Regions from separate parts of the Nocardia sp. NPDC057668 genome, predicted to be linked through region 4. Evidence: riboswitches for the same ligand, from Rfam matches in the RefSeq annotation. Region 4 holds a riboswitch; each other region holds the start of a gene.
The links. A riboswitch is a leader RNA that binds a small molecule or an ion and turns the genes downstream of it on or off. The one in region 4 is predicted to bind S-adenosylmethionine.

Region 1 (3,484 bases), on a different contig from region 4:
TTCCCGATGTGCACGAAGCGCTTCCACCGCATCGGTGTAGTACGCCGCACCGCCGGACTCGAACTCGGCGAACCAGCGCTGACCGGCCTCGGCCAGTTCCGCACCCGGAACCCCGCGATAGGCGCGGTAGTAGTGCCGGTTCACCTCCTCGCGCGGCACACCCGCCGCCGCGCGCTCCTTGATCTCACCGGCGACGCGCGCGTAGCGCGCGCCGTCATCCCCGTGCTCGGCGAGCCAGAAGCGCAGGAACGTGAACATGCTCTTGACGGTGATGAGGGTTTCATCGACGTCGAAGAACGCCGCCGCGCGCACCGGCGCACCGGCGCTCACGCGACCTCGTTCAGGTGCGCGGCGATGGCCTTGGCGGCCTTGTGCCGCTCGATCCGGCTGATGCGATCGTTGGGCAGCGCCGCGTACGCGATGCGGGCGTCGGCGACGTCGTTCCCGGCCTGGCGCACCCGCACCTCGATCGAGAACTCCAGCTTGGCCGGATCCTCGATCGAGATCGGGGTGAGAACCGCGTGCAGGGTGCCCGGCAGCGGGAACAGGAACGAGGTGAAGTTCAGCTCGATGCTATTCCAGACGATGTAGAAATGCTGCTCCGGCCAGCGCCGGCCGTACTCGAGTTCGAACGCCCCGAGGAACAGCTGGCGCACCGCCTCCACGATGACGATGCCCTGCACGTGCTCACCGGTCTGATGATCCAGCAGCAGCTCGTTGTCGCCGTGGATGCGCAGATCGGCACTGAACTCGGTCGCTGAATCCTGAACCAGGTTGGCCAGCAACACATTCGAGTTCTGGTACTTGTGCACCTGATGCCGCGGCGCCGGCTCGGCGACCGCGTCGAGGACTCGCAACCCGGCGGGCGCGTGAATGGCCGCCACGTGCTCGATGTAGTCCAGGTCGTGCCGGGTGATCCCCTGCCCGATCCGAACGATGAGCGGCTCGGCCGCTTCCCGCAATCCCCCGCTCCGCAGCACGGCCACCAGACCGGAGACCGTGAACGCCCGATTGTCCACCGCGAGACCACGGAATCGATCCGCCACCAGCACCACTTCGCGCAGGGTAGCGGTTTCCGGGGTCGCCGAAGAGAGTTGGGCTACAGACATTGTTTCCTCCGAGAGCGAAGACGCTTATGGCGACGCGTTCGCCGCCATCCGGTCGTCACCCGGAGCACCCCGCCGCCACTGGAGGGTTGCCGCCCAGCAAGCCGGGGCTTGTCGCTGGAACTCATGACCGTGATCGAAAACTTATGTGGCACTGCGTATTACCAACAATGATTCAAACCAGCGTGGTCGAAACCAGCTCCGGCGGAACGGGGGACGCCACTGGCCCCCGCCGAAAACCGGTTCCGGCGCGACGCCGAGCCTGCGGTGACATGCACTCGGAGCACCTCAGACCGGAACGGCCGACCGCACCCCGGTCGAGGCGGCGGCGAGCGCCGCGCCCGTCAGCGACAGGACGGCGATGGCCAGGGCAACCGACGAATACCCCCTATGCGCAACAAGATTGGCGACCTGCGGACCCGCGCTCGCACCCAGGAACAACGCGAAGGTGTAGAGCGCGGTGGCCGCTCCCCGGGCCGCACCCGCCTGCGCCGCGATGGCCTGCACGGCGGCGGGCGCCGCCACCGCGATGGCCGCCACGAACACCAGCAGCCAGGCCGCCACCCAGACACCGCCCAGCGGTACCGCGGTGATCGCCGCCGCGATCCCGGCGATGCCGAGCGCACCGATCACCCGGGTCGCCGGCGCGATGACGCCGAGTCTGCCCGCCAGGATCGGCACCGCGACCATCGCGGGAATCGCACTGGCGCGCAACGCCAGCAGCGCGCCGTTGCTCGAACCGACCCCGTCGGGCGGGGTCAGCTGGATACCGGTGTAGATGCCGACGAACGAACCGAGCACGGCCAGGCAGCTGAGATACAGCAGCACCAGCCGAGGCCGGCGCAGCAGGCCGCCGAACGGCGCGAACACCGCGCGCAGCGTCCCGGCCGGACCCGGCGCGGGCGTGTCCGGTGCGATCGACCGCTCCGGCCCCGGTTCGAGCACGAACCGCAGCACGCCCGCCGAGATCGCGAAAGCCAGTGCCCCCGTGACGAATATCGCATGCCAGCCCCACGCGTTGCCCACCAGCTGCGCGAGCACCTGCGCCACCACACCGGCGGCGAGGAAGGAGCTCGTCAGGCAGGTGAGCGCGAAGATTCTGCGTTCGGGAGCGATGCGTTCGGAGAGATAGGCGAAGGCCGCGGGTGCGAAGAACGACGCCGTCAGCCCCTGCACCACCCGCGCCGCCAGGCCGGTTGCCAGGCCCGGGGCCAGCGCCACGATCAGCGAACCGCCCACGGTGGCCAGCAGGCCGCCCACGATCACCGGTCGCCGCCCGAACCGGTCCGAGAGCGGTCCGGTCACGAGAAAGCCCGCGCCGTAGGCCAATCCGAACGCCGTGGTCGTCCAGGTCACCGCGGATCTGGAGGTGTCCCAATCCTGCGCGAGCCGATTCAGCACGGGCAGGACCACATACAGCTGCCCGACCACGAGAATGCCCACCGCGCAGACGGCCCCGACGGTCCGGGCGGCGGGCGCCCAGCGGGCGGGTTCAGTATCCGGCGGCGAGCTCACGCGCGCGCTCCTGTGCCGAGGCGAAGCCCGCCGCCGCGTCCTCGGTCAGAACCGTAGGGGCGAAACGGATCTCGGCGGTGTCCTTGATACCGACGAAGTTCAGCCAGTCCGCCACGAACGGGGTGGCGAAGTCGGAGCCGAACTCCACCGGCACGCCGGGCCGGTGCACGCCGCTGGTGTAGACGGTCACCGCGCGCTTGTCGGTGAGCAGGCCCGAGTAGCCGCTCTGCGAATCGAAGGCGAAGGCCCACCCCGGCTGGGTGACGATGTCGACCCACTGCTTGAAGACGTAGGGCACGCTCGCGTTCCAGATCGGAATGTTCACCACGTACAGGTCCGCGGCCGCGAAGCGGTCGAAGACCGCGCGCGCCCGCTCCCACGCCGCCACCTGCTCGGGCGTCTGCTCCTTTCCGGTGAACAGGGCGAGTTTGGCTTCGGCCGCGTGCGTGCCGAATTCGGGCAGGTTCGCTTCGAACAGGTCGAGGGTGTCGACGGTCAGCTCCGGGTCCCTGGCGAGCAGACCGTCGATGAAAGTCCGGGCCAGCGCCCGGGACTGGCTGAGATCGCCGCGCGCGGAGGCGTTGATGTGCAGCAGGTTGGTCATCGAATCCCTTTCGTGGACAACGGAGTCCACGTCTATCAAGGGATACTCACCCGCCACGAGGGTTACGTGCGCGGTGATCGCAAGCCGGTCTGCGGGTCGGGTGCGGCAGGCGTGCGTCGGTCAGGTGAGGTCAGGTCAGGATGAAGCTCAGCAGTTGGGCGTCGCGGCCGTCACGCCAGTAGGAGTAGCCGAACCAGACGCCCGGGGTGACTTCGCGGATCTCGTCCCACAGTTGCGGGGTCGGCGAGGGGCGGTAGTT
Region 2 (3,484 bases), on a different contig from region 4:
TCCCCGCTCGGGCGGATGGCGATCTCGGGCGGGGTGACGGCGGCGGTTACGCCGCGCAGGTCGATGCCGAGGACGTTCTCGAATCCCAGCAGCCGGTATCCGCGCGCGGTGAGGAACTCGCCGATGGCCGGGTCGGCGAGGTGGGCGAGCTCCACCTGTACCGGGGTGTCCCGCTCCGCGAATCGCTTTTCCAGCGCCTCGAACTCGTCCGCACTCGGAACGCCGTCGAAGCCCAGGCCCGCGACCTTGTTCAGCGGCGAGCCGGGTTCGGCGAAGGCCGCGACGCCGCCGGCCACCGGGACGAGGAAACCGCTGTCCGCGCCGAGCCTGTCCGCCGCGGCCGTCGCTCCGGCCGTGATCAGGTCCCGCTCCACCCCCTCGATGCGGGCGCCGAGCTCGACACTGCAGAACAGGGATCGCTGATCGTTGGGCATGGCTTCGAGCCTAGTTCGCGGCGGCAACCGAATTCGGCAGTTCGAGGCCACCGCACGCGGCTCCGGACCGTGCGGTCCGTATGGTCGGAGCGTGGCCCCCACTGCTTTCGCCGGCACCTCGTCCGGACCCGTCGTCGGGTTCGACCTGGATATGACGCTGATCGATTCCCGGCCCGGTATCGCCGCGGTCTGGGACGCGGTCGCCGCCGAGACGGGCGTGCACGTCGATTCCGCGCTGGCGGTCTCGCGGCTGGGCCCGCCGCTGGCGATCGAGGCCGCGGAGTGGTTCCCGAGCGAGCGGGTGCCGGGGGTGGTGGCCCGCTACCGCGAGCTGTACCCGGACCTGGCGATCACGGGCGCCGATCGCCTGCCGGGCGTGGTCGAGGCGCTGGCGGCGGTGCGGCGCGCCGGCGGCAGGACGCTCGTCATCACCGCCAAGAAGGAGTCCTTCGCGCGGCTGCACCTGGAACACCTCGGGCTCGGTGTCGACGAGGTGGTCGGCGACGTGTGGGCCGAGGCGAAGGGCACCGCGTTGCGGGCGCACGGGGTGTCGATCTATGTCGGTGATCATCTGGGGGACGTGCGCGGGGCGAAGGCCGCCGCCGCGTTCTCGGTGGCCGTCACGACCGGGCCCTATTCGGCCGAAGAACTCTCCGCCGAGGGCGCGGACGTGGTGCTGACCGATCTCACCGAGTTCCCGGACTGGTTCGAGGCGCATCTGACGGCGTCGCGCTGATCTCGCGCTGACCGCGTCGCCGGGTGCTCGGCTCGGCGCAGCGGCCGGTCCGGCCGGGCGAAATCCTCCGGCGAGTACCGCTGCCATCCGGATCCGACCTCGGCGGGATCCGAGCCCGCGATTCGATCGGATGCCGTGTCCCTACGTCCCGGAATCTCTGCCGCGCAGCGCTGTTCGCGTGCGCTTTTGGCTTCACGGTGATTCGAACGCTGTCGGCGCGCGGGGCGTCTCATTAGCGTTGCACGCACGGTCACGAGTATCAGCACAGATGAGCCCCGGCTCGCTGATCGGCAACCCTCGCGCAGCGGTGGGGTGCCCCGGGTGACGACCAGGTGGTGCCCGCCGGGCATCACAAGCGCGTTGTGGCCGGGCTGTTCCGGTGAGTTCAGAGGAATCAGATGAGTAAGCAGTGGTCCGGGTCGCGTCGACTCCGGGTAGTGGTGGGTATCGCGTCGGCGGCCCTGGTGGCCGGGCTGGTGTCCGCGTGCGGGGGGTCATCCGAGAGTGACAGCGGCACAGTGTACTTCGGTGTTTCCGGGCCGAAATCGGGTCCGTCGGCCGAGTACGGGCGGCTGTGGCAGCAGGGTTTCGATCTGGCGCTGGACGAGATCAACGCTGCGGGCGGGATCAACGGCAAGAAAGTCGAATTGAAGTGGGAGGATTCGCAATCCGACCCGAAGCAGACGGTGCCGATCGCCACGAAGTTCGTGGGTGACGAGTCGATCATCGCCGAGCTGGGCGACTTCTCGTCCCCGGCCTCGATCGCGGCGTCGCCGGTGTACAACCGCGGCAAGCTGGTGCAGTACGGGTTCACGAACTCCGCGGTGGACTTCACCAAGGCCGGCGACTACTCGTGGAGCCCCTCGATCACCCTGGACGTCTTCCAGGAGCGCAATGCGCAGTGGGTGTCCGCCAAGGCCAAGAAGGTCTCGGTCGTCTACCTTGAAACCGACTGGGGCAAGCAGGCTTTCAAGTTCTTCGAGCAGTCCGCCAAGGAGAAGGGCGTGGAGATCGTCTACTCCTCGCCGATCCTGCCGGACTCGCAGGACTTCCGGCCGGTGCTGATCAAGGGCCGCGATGCGAACCCGGAGGCGTTCGTGCACCTGGGCTACGGCCCGGACGGCGCGCTCATCGTCAAGCAGCTGCGCGACGTCGGGTACAGCGGCCAGTTCTTCGGCGGCCAGAACACCCCGCAGTTCATCTCGCTGGCGGGCGCCGCGGCCGAGGGTGACATCGTGAACGGCGTCTTCACCGCCGCGGACACCAACCCCAAGGTGGTGGACTTCGTGAAGAAGTTCCGCGCCAAGTTCAACGTCGATCCCGGCGACTTCAACGTGTACGCCTACGACGCGATCAACGTCCTGGTCAAGGCGGCCGAGCACGGCGGCGCGACCCGCGAGGGCGTCCTGAAGGGACTGCGCGAGGTCAAGGACTTCGACGGAATCGGCCTGGGCACTTTCGCTTTCGATCAGCAGACGCGCCGACCGAACGGGGTGAAGCCGATCGAGCTGATCCTGAAGAACGGCGCGTTCGTGCCGACCGGCAACAAGTAGCGACATGTTCGACACGCTCATAGCGGGTCTGGTCCACGGCAATGCGTATGCACTCATCGCCGTGGGCATCACCCTGATCTTCGGGGTCAGCAACGTCATCAATTTCGCGCACGGCGCCATCTTCGCCTTCGGGTCGGTGCTGGGCTGGTGGCTGATCGCCGAGCAGGGGCTGCCGCTCTGGCTCGCCCTGGCGATCGTGGTCGGCGGCACCGCGCTGCTCGGGGTGGCGATCGACGTGCTGGCGGTGCGGCCGCTGCGCCGCGCACCGGCCATCGCGGCGCTGCTGGCCACGGTGGCGGTCGGGTTGATCCTGGAGAACGTGGTGGCGCTGGTCTTCGGGCCGGATACCCGCCCGTTCCCCCAGGTGTTGCCCACCAACAACTTTCAGGTCGGCGGCATCCGGTTCGGCACCTCGGACGTGGTCATGTTCGCCATCACCGTCACGGTGATGGCCGGGCTCTGGAGCTTCCTGCGGTACAGCCGGTACGGGCTGGCCATTCGCGCCACCGCACAGGATCCCGACGCCGCCGCGCAGATGGGCATCGGGGTGGGGCGGATCCAGTCCCTGGCCTTCGCCATCGCCTCGGGGCTGGGCGGATTGGCGGGCATCTTCGTCGGGCTCTACAACTCCAACATCTCCCCGACCAGCGGCGGCGTCGTCGGCATGACCGGTTTCGTGGCCGCCACCATCGGCGGGCTCGGCTCGATTCCCGGCGCGGTGGTCGGCGGTTTCGTCCTCGGGCTGGTGGAGGCGTTCGGCA
Region 3 (3,484 bases), 180 kb from region 4:
GCTCATCTCGTTCAACATCGCGGCCACCTCGTCGAGCATCGCCGCCATGACCAAGGCCGAATCCTTCGTCGTGCACTTCCTCGGCGAGCATCAGAAACACCTCGCGCAGCGCTTCAGCCGGTCCGCCGACGACCGGTTCACCGACCGTTCCCTATGGACGTCACTGGAGACGAGCGAACCGGTGCTGCACGGCACCCCGATCTGGGTGCGCGCGAACGTGCACCAGCTGATTCCGATCGGGGATCACACCCTCGTCATCGGACTCGTCACGCGGGTGCACGACAACACCGAGGACGCGCCCGCGGTCGGGCCGCTGGTGTACTACGACGGGGCATATCACCGTGCGGAGATCGCGGACTGATTTCGAGCCGCGCCGTGGCGGGTCGCCGCCACGCCGGTGCGCTGAACCGCCGCCACCGTGCGGGTGCACCGGGTCGCGAGGCCGTTCGGGTGCCCTAGGTCGCCGAGGCCGCGGTGCCCACGCCCAGGGCCGCGAGAATTCCCGCGCTCAACTGCTCCAGCCGGTCCCGCACCCGCGGTCGCTTCAGCAGTTCCACCGCCCGCGCGGCCGCCATGGCCAGCAGCACCATTTCGATTGCGGCGATGACGGATTCGATGGCGCCCAGGGCCAGGGTGTTCGCGAACGTCACCTCGGTGAGGAACTGCGGCAGCACCGCGAGATAGAAAAGCCCGACCTTCGGGTTCAGCACGCAGGACAGCAAACCGGCGGCGAATGCCGAGCGAATCGACGCCGCACGGCCCTGCGGGGCGGCCTGCGCGAGTTCGGACTCCGCCTCCCGCCGGGCCCGCCTGTGCGCGAGCAGCGCCCGAACGCCCAAGTACACCAGGTAGATTCCGCCGATCACCTTCAGCGCGCGATACGCGGTGGCCGACTGTTCCAGCAGCGCCGCGACGCCCGCAGCCACCACCAGCGCCCAGACTATGCCGCCCGCCGCCGAACCCGCCGCGGCCGCGATCGCCGGGCGCGGCCCGGCCATGGCGTAGCGCAGCACCAGGAAGGTGTCCGGACCGGGGGTCAGGGCCAGCAGCACGCACAACCCGATAAAGCTCAGCAGCAGAGCGGGACTCACTCACCCATGGCAGCGCATCACCGGGGTGAATGCAAGGGAATACCGCCATGGGTGAGCTCGGCGCGGGCCGCCGTCCGCCCTGATGAAACGGGCCGGCGGCCTTCCGGGCGTCCGGAATTCAGATTCGCGCGCCGAATTCCGTGCCCAGTTCACGGAACACGTCGGTGTTCAGGGAGAAGGCGAGGCGGGCCTCGTCCAGCACGCGCTCGACCTCGTCGCCGGCCAGCGGCAGCGCGTCCAGGCTCGCCCGGTACTCGCGCTTGAAGGCGGCCGGATTGGCGATCTCGTCGAAGACGTAGAACCGCACGCCGTCGCCCTTCTTGGGCAGGTTCCACAGCTTCTCGGCGGTACCGCGAATGACCTGGCCGCCCGAGAGATCGCCCAGGTAGCGGGTGTAGTGATGCACCACGTAGCCGGCGGGCCAGGTCTGCGCGCATTCGCGCACCCGGGCCGCGTAGGCGGCGGTGGCGGGCAGCGCGGTCAGCTCATCGCGCCAGTTCGGGCCGCCCAGATGGGCGAGATCGGTCTCCAGCGCGGCCAGGCGCGCCAGTTCCGGGCGGATGAACGGACCCGCCGCGGGGTCCGAAGCCAGTGCGGCCGTGTCCTTTTCGAGTGCCTCGTAGACGAACCACAGCTGCGAGGTGTACCGGTAGAACGCCTCGACGCCCAGCTGACCGGTGAGCAGGTCGCGCATGAACGTGGAATGCTCCGCCTCGGCGTGCTGCTGCTCGGTCGCGGTGCGGATGAGCGTCGAGAACGGTGTGCTGGTCTCCAACATGATCGAGCATCCTCGCTTCAACTCCCAGGGCGCACTACTTTGGCTACCCTAACTTCTACATCGACTGTACGGGTCAGCAACGTTCTCGCGATTCGACCTTTCCGCCCCTGCCCTTCCAACTTTCGGATGATTTTCCGGAAGGGCTTGACAATCCCGCCGAACGTCTGCCAGCCTTCTCAATCAGGTCATGAGTACCAGCGCAAAGCCCTGGCTAGCTGGTCGGCAACCCTCCTCCGCGGTGGGGTGCTCCAGGTGACGACCGGGCCGCCGCCCGACCGGGCGCGGCAAGCGCGGACTCTCGATCACCCATTTCTGATCGCGCGTCCCTTGCCCCGATGGGATTTCGTGATGACTGCATTCGCCGACCGCTCCTGTGCCCCGCTCGCCACCGTCTCCGGTTGCGACCTGCGGGTTCCCCTCGTCCAAGGTGGCGAGACCGGCTACGCCAACTTCGACTACGCCGCCAGCGCACCGGCTTTGGCGCAGGTCACCGACCGCGTCGCGGCGCTGCTGCCGTACTACGCCAGCGTGCACCGCGGCGCGGGCTACGCCTCGCGCATCTCCACCGACTGCTACGAGGCCGCGCGGGGTTCGGTCGCCCGCTTCCTCAACGCCGACGACGACCAGGTCGTGGTGTTCACCCGCAACACCACCGACGCGCTGAACCTGCTCGCCGCCTGCGTGCCCGGTGACACCGTGGTGCTCGATGTCGAGCACCACGCCAACTTCCTGCCGTGGACCCGGCACGGCCGCCGGGTGGTGCCCGCCGCGGACACCGTCGAGGAGACCATTCAGCGCGTGGTCGCCGAACTCTGCGCCAAACCCGCAGCGCTGCTGGCGATCACGGGCGCGTCCAATGTGACCGGCGAACTGCTCCCGCTCGAGCGGCTGGCCTGGATCGCGCATCAGTGCGGGACCCGCATCCTGGTGGACGCCGCACAGCTGGCCCCGCACCGGCGCATCGACCTGCGCGCCGCGGGCATCGACTACCTGGCCTTCTCCGGGCACAAGGCGTACGCGCCGTTCGGCGCGGGCGTGCTGGTCGGCCGCCGCGACTGGCTCGACGCGGCCGAGCCGTACCTGGCCGGCGGCGGTGCGGTGCGCGCGGTCAGCGCGGACGGCGTGGAGTGGGCGCCCGCCCCGCAGCGCCACGAGGCCGGGTCGCCCAACGTCCTGGGCGTGGCCGCGCTGGCGGCGGCCTGCGACGCCCTGGCGAGCCTGGACGAGACCGAGGTGCTCGAGCACGAGCGGTACCTCACGCACCGGCTGCGCTACGGCCTGAAAACCGTTCCGGGCGTGAACTTCCTGCGGATCTGGCGGGACAGCGCCGACGCGGTAGGCATCGTCGCGTTCACCGTGGACGGCTTCGAACCCGGCCGGGTCGCGGCGTATCTGTCGGCCGAACACGGCATCGGGGTGCGCGACGGGCGGTTCTGCGCCCACCCGCTGCTGGCCCGCCTCGGCGTGGACGCGGCGCTGCGGGCCAGCATCGGGCTCGGCACCACCGCGACCGATGTCGATCGCCTCGTGGACGCGATATCCACACTCGTCCACAAGGGTCCGAGCTGGGACTACGCCGAGACCGACGGCCAGTGGAACCCCGCCCCCGAAACCC
Region 4 (3,484 bases):
CGGGGCCACCATCTGGCTGGAAACCTCGGTGCACGAACAGGTTCCGGCGGGCGACCACGCCGTCGTGCTGCTGCGCGTGCATCGACTCAGTACGCATCCGGCCACCGAGCCGCTGGTGTTCCACCAGAGCGGATTCCGCTCGTTGCGATCCGCCTGAGCTGAAACCTGTTCCCGGAAAACCGCCGGTGCTGCACTGAAAAGGCCGGGCGGGAGGCACTTTCGCCCGGACCGAGAAGGTAGTTCGGCGAAAGTGAGAAACCGGTTATGGCACAGGACGAAACCGCCGGGGAGCCGGTCGCGGCGCCGGCCGGCCGATGGTCGTGGCTCAGCGAGGACTGGCTGGCCGTCATCGCCGGGCTGACGCTGCTGACCCTGGTGCTGACCGGCATCCTGCCGGACGGGCTGGTGCCGTGATGAGCGAGACCACCGCGAATACCGCACCGGCGCAACCGGAAGCGGATCCGAAGACCGCCGCGACGACCGAACCCGCGGCTGCTCCACGGGCGGACGAGCTCTCGCGCGGCAACCGCGTCGGCCTGGCCGTCGCGGGCATCGCGGTGGTCGTGCTGCTCGGCGCGATCACCCGCTATCTGGAGGTCAACGTCCCCAAGTGGGCGGTGGACACCCCCTTCGCGAAGATCGCCAAGAGCGTCGAGTTCCCCATCTACGCCATCATTCTCGGCCTGCTGGGCAACGCCCTGCTGTGGAAGCTCGGCCTGCGCGAACGCCTGTCGGCCGGCTTCCGGACCGAGTTCTTCATCAAGACCGGCGTGGTACTGCTCGGCGCGTCGATCAACCTGAAGATCCTGGCCACCGCCGCCGGTCCGGCGATCCTGCAGGCGCTGCTGCTCATCACCACCGTCTTCGGCTTCACCTGGTGGTTCGGCGGCGTGCTCGGCATCGACGATCGGCTGCGCGCACTGCTGGCCTCCGCTGTCTCCATCTGCGGCGTGAGCGCGGCCATCGCGGCGGCGGGCGCGGTGCAGGCCAAGCGCGAGCAGCTGGCGTACGCGGCCTCGATGGTCGTCATCTTCGCGCTGCCGTCCATCTTCCTGCTGCCCTGGCTGGCCGATGTGTTCGGTCTCTCGGACGCGGTGGCGGGCGCCTGGATCGGCGGCAACATCGACACCACGGCGGCGGTCGCGGCGGCGGGCGCGCTGGCGGGTGAGGAATCACTGCAGATCGCGACGATCGTCAAGACCACCCAGAACGCCCTGATCGGCCTGGTCGCCATCGCCCTGACCGCGTACTTCGCGCTGCGGGTCGATCGCACCGGCACCGCCGCGCGCCCCTCGATCGGCGAATTCTGGGCCCGTTTCCCGAAATTCGTGCTGGGCTTCATCGCCGCCTCGGTGATCGGCACCCTGTACGTGCAGTACGCCGACAAGCCCAAGCCGGTCATCGCCACGGTGAACGATCTGCGCACCTGGTTCCTGATCTTCGCCTTCGTCTCCATCGGTCTCGGCTTCTCCGCCAAGGGGATTCGTGAGGCGGGTCCGCGCCCCATCGTGGTCTTCGGCGCCGCGACGCTGGTGAATCTGGCGGTGGGCCTGGGCCTTTCGGTGCTGCTGTTCCACAGCTTCCAGCCCTGATCCCGGACGTCGCCGGCCGGGTTGAATTCACGTTGATCCGGACCGGCGACAGCGGCGGCGAAGCTTCGTAACGTCATCGGCACCATCCAGAGCGACCGAGAGACCTGGCTCGCAGAAGTCGCAGCAACCCCCCGGGCTCCCGGGTGCGGGTGCTTCCGTCAGGACCGATGGAGGACCATTCGATGAAGTTCCTGCTGCTGACGCTGATCACGCACACCCCGGATCCCGTCACCGGCGTCACCGAGACCGCGCGTGCGCGCCTGCGCCGGGTCGTCGACAGCGCGCGCCTGGCCGAGGATCTCGGGTACGACGGCTTCGCGGTGGGGGAACGGCACGAGGACCCCTTCATCTCGGCCGCGCCCCCGGTGGTGCTGAGCCATATCGCCGCCGTCACCTCCCGCATCGCGCTGTTCACCGGCGTCACCACGCTGAGCCTGCTGGATCCGGTGCGCGCCTTCGAGGACTACTCCACCCTGGACAATCTCTCGGACGGCCGCCTGGAGCTGATCATCGGCAAGGGCAACGGGGCCGCGCAGGCCCAGCTGTTCCACGTCACCGTCGATGACCAGTGGGAGCGCAATCGCGAAGGCTACGACCTGTTCCGGCGACTGTGGGACAGCGACAGCGTCACCTGGTCCGGGAAGTTCCGGCCGCCGCTGGCCGCGGCCAAGGCGCTGCCGCGGCCGTTGCAGCCGCGCCTGCGCATCTGGCACGGCAGCGCCACCAGTCACGAGTCCGCGGATTACGCGGCCCAGCACGGTGATCCGCTGTTCTCGGCCAATGTCACCAATCCCGTGCAGCCGTACGCCGAGCTGGTCGCGCACTACCGCGAGCGCTGGGCCGCCTACGGGCACGACCCGGCGCAGGCCCTGGTGGGCGCGGGTACCGCCGGTTTCCTGGTGGCCCGGGATTCGCAGGAGGCCGTGGACGCCTACCGCCCGCTGTTCGCCGCCCGGCAGGCCGCGGCGCGAAAGTTCGATATCCCCATAGTTTTCGACACCGTCGAGGATTTCGTCGAGCGATCCTCGGCCCTGGTCGGCAGTCCCGCGCAGGTGCTGGACAAACTGCACCGCTATCACGAGGCGCTCGGGCACGAGGTGGTTCACCTCAGCGCCGATGGCGACGGTCGCACCGACAAACAGCACCGCGAAAGCCTCGAACTGTTCCAGGCGGAGGTGGCGCCCGAATTGCGCCGCCACATTCCGAGCCGTCCGCTCGGCGCCGATCGCTACCCCTCCGGAGACCCTCGATGAAACGCCCCCTCGCCCTCGTCGGCACCGTAGCCGCCGCCCTGTCCCTCGCCGCGTGCGGTGGGGCCGATGGCGGCAGCGGGGAGCCGTCGGGACCGCCACAGCCCGGCGGCACCCTGCGCTACGGTCTGTCGACGGCCCCGTCCTGCTCGGATCCGGCGCAGTCGGGGACGAATCAGACGATCTACGTGACCCGGCAGATCGTGGATTCGCTGACCGATCAGGATCCCGAGACGGGCAAGATCACGCCGTGGCTGGCCTCGAGCTGGTTCGTCAGCCAGGACGCCAAATCGTTCCGGTTCCAGCTGCGCGAGGGCGTGACCTTCAGCGACGGCACCCCGCTGACCGCGGATTCGGTCGCCAAGAACTTCGATTCCATCGTCGCGCTGGGCGGTGCGAAGGCGCCGCTGGCGGCGAGCTACCTCTCCGGCTACGCCGGCAGCAAGGTCATCGACGCGCGCACCGTGCAGGTGGACTTCAACGCGCCCAATACCCAGTTCCTGCAGGCGACTTCGACGTCGCAGCTGGGCATCCAGGGTGATGCGACCCTCGCCAAGTCGGCCGACGACCGCTGCCTCGGCGGCAACGTCGGCAGCGGACCGTTCACCTACGCGGAGTGGAAGCAGGGCGCCTCGGCGACCC

Region 1: linked by a shared signal. The riboswitch ahead of ACFVBH_RS07810 (AfsA-related hotdog domain-containing protein) and the one ahead of ACFVBH_RS34135 (LLM class flavin-dependent oxidoreductase) in region 4 are both predicted to bind S-adenosylmethionine.
Region 2: linked by a shared signal. The riboswitch ahead of ACFVBH_RS18610 (ABC transporter substrate-binding protein) and the one ahead of ACFVBH_RS34135 (LLM class flavin-dependent oxidoreductase) in region 4 are both predicted to bind S-adenosylmethionine.
Region 3: linked by a shared signal. The riboswitch ahead of ACFVBH_RS34900 (aminotransferase class V-fold PLP-dependent enzyme) and the one ahead of ACFVBH_RS34135 (LLM class flavin-dependent oxidoreductase) in region 4 are both predicted to bind S-adenosylmethionine.

What each region holds. Positions count from the first base shown of each region.
Region 1 covers NZ_JBHVIC010000001.1:1,693,716-1,697,199, forward strand. Annotated here, with positions in the region: gene ACFVBH_RS07805 (HAD-IB family hydrolase) at 1-330, opposite strand, end outside; gene ACFVBH_RS07810 (AfsA-related hotdog domain-containing protein) at 327-1,109, opposite strand; SAM riboswitch class IV at 1,125-1,238, opposite strand; gene ACFVBH_RS07815 (MFS transporter) at 1,395-2,621, opposite strand; gene ACFVBH_RS07820 (FMN-dependent NADH-azoreductase) at 2,599-3,225, opposite strand; gene ACFVBH_RS07825 (hypothetical protein) at 3,356-3,484, opposite strand, start outside.
Region 2 covers NZ_JBHVIC010000002.1:1,326,900-1,330,383, reverse strand. Annotated here, with positions in the region: gene ACFVBH_RS18620 (GNAT family N-acetyltransferase) at 1-413, opposite strand, end outside; gene ACFVBH_RS18615 (HAD family hydrolase) at 526-1,170, shown strand; SAM riboswitch class IV at 1,419-1,534, shown strand; gene ACFVBH_RS18610 (ABC transporter substrate-binding protein) at 1,569-2,723, shown strand; gene ACFVBH_RS18605 (ABC transporter permease) at 2,728-3,484, shown strand, end outside.
Region 3 covers NZ_JBHVIC010000007.1:349,075-352,558, reverse strand. Annotated here, with positions in the region: gene ACFVBH_RS34915 (flavin reductase family protein) at 1-361, shown strand, start outside; gene ACFVBH_RS34910 (LysE family translocator) at 456-1,091, opposite strand; gene ACFVBH_RS34905 (heme oxygenase (biliverdin-producing)) at 1,210-1,869, opposite strand; SAM riboswitch class IV at 2,053-2,166, shown strand; gene ACFVBH_RS34900 (aminotransferase class V-fold PLP-dependent enzyme) at 2,218-3,484, shown strand, end outside.
Region 4 covers NZ_JBHVIC010000007.1:165,145-168,628, forward strand. Annotated here, with positions in the region: gene ACFVBH_RS34120 (flavin reductase family protein) at 1-157, shown strand, start outside; gene ACFVBH_RS34125 (hypothetical protein) at 265-414, shown strand; gene ACFVBH_RS34130 (YeiH family protein) at 414-1,592, shown strand; SAM riboswitch class I at 1,672-1,766, shown strand; gene ACFVBH_RS34135 (LLM class flavin-dependent oxidoreductase) at 1,775-2,845, shown strand; gene ACFVBH_RS34140 (ABC transporter substrate-binding protein) at 2,842-3,484, shown strand, end outside.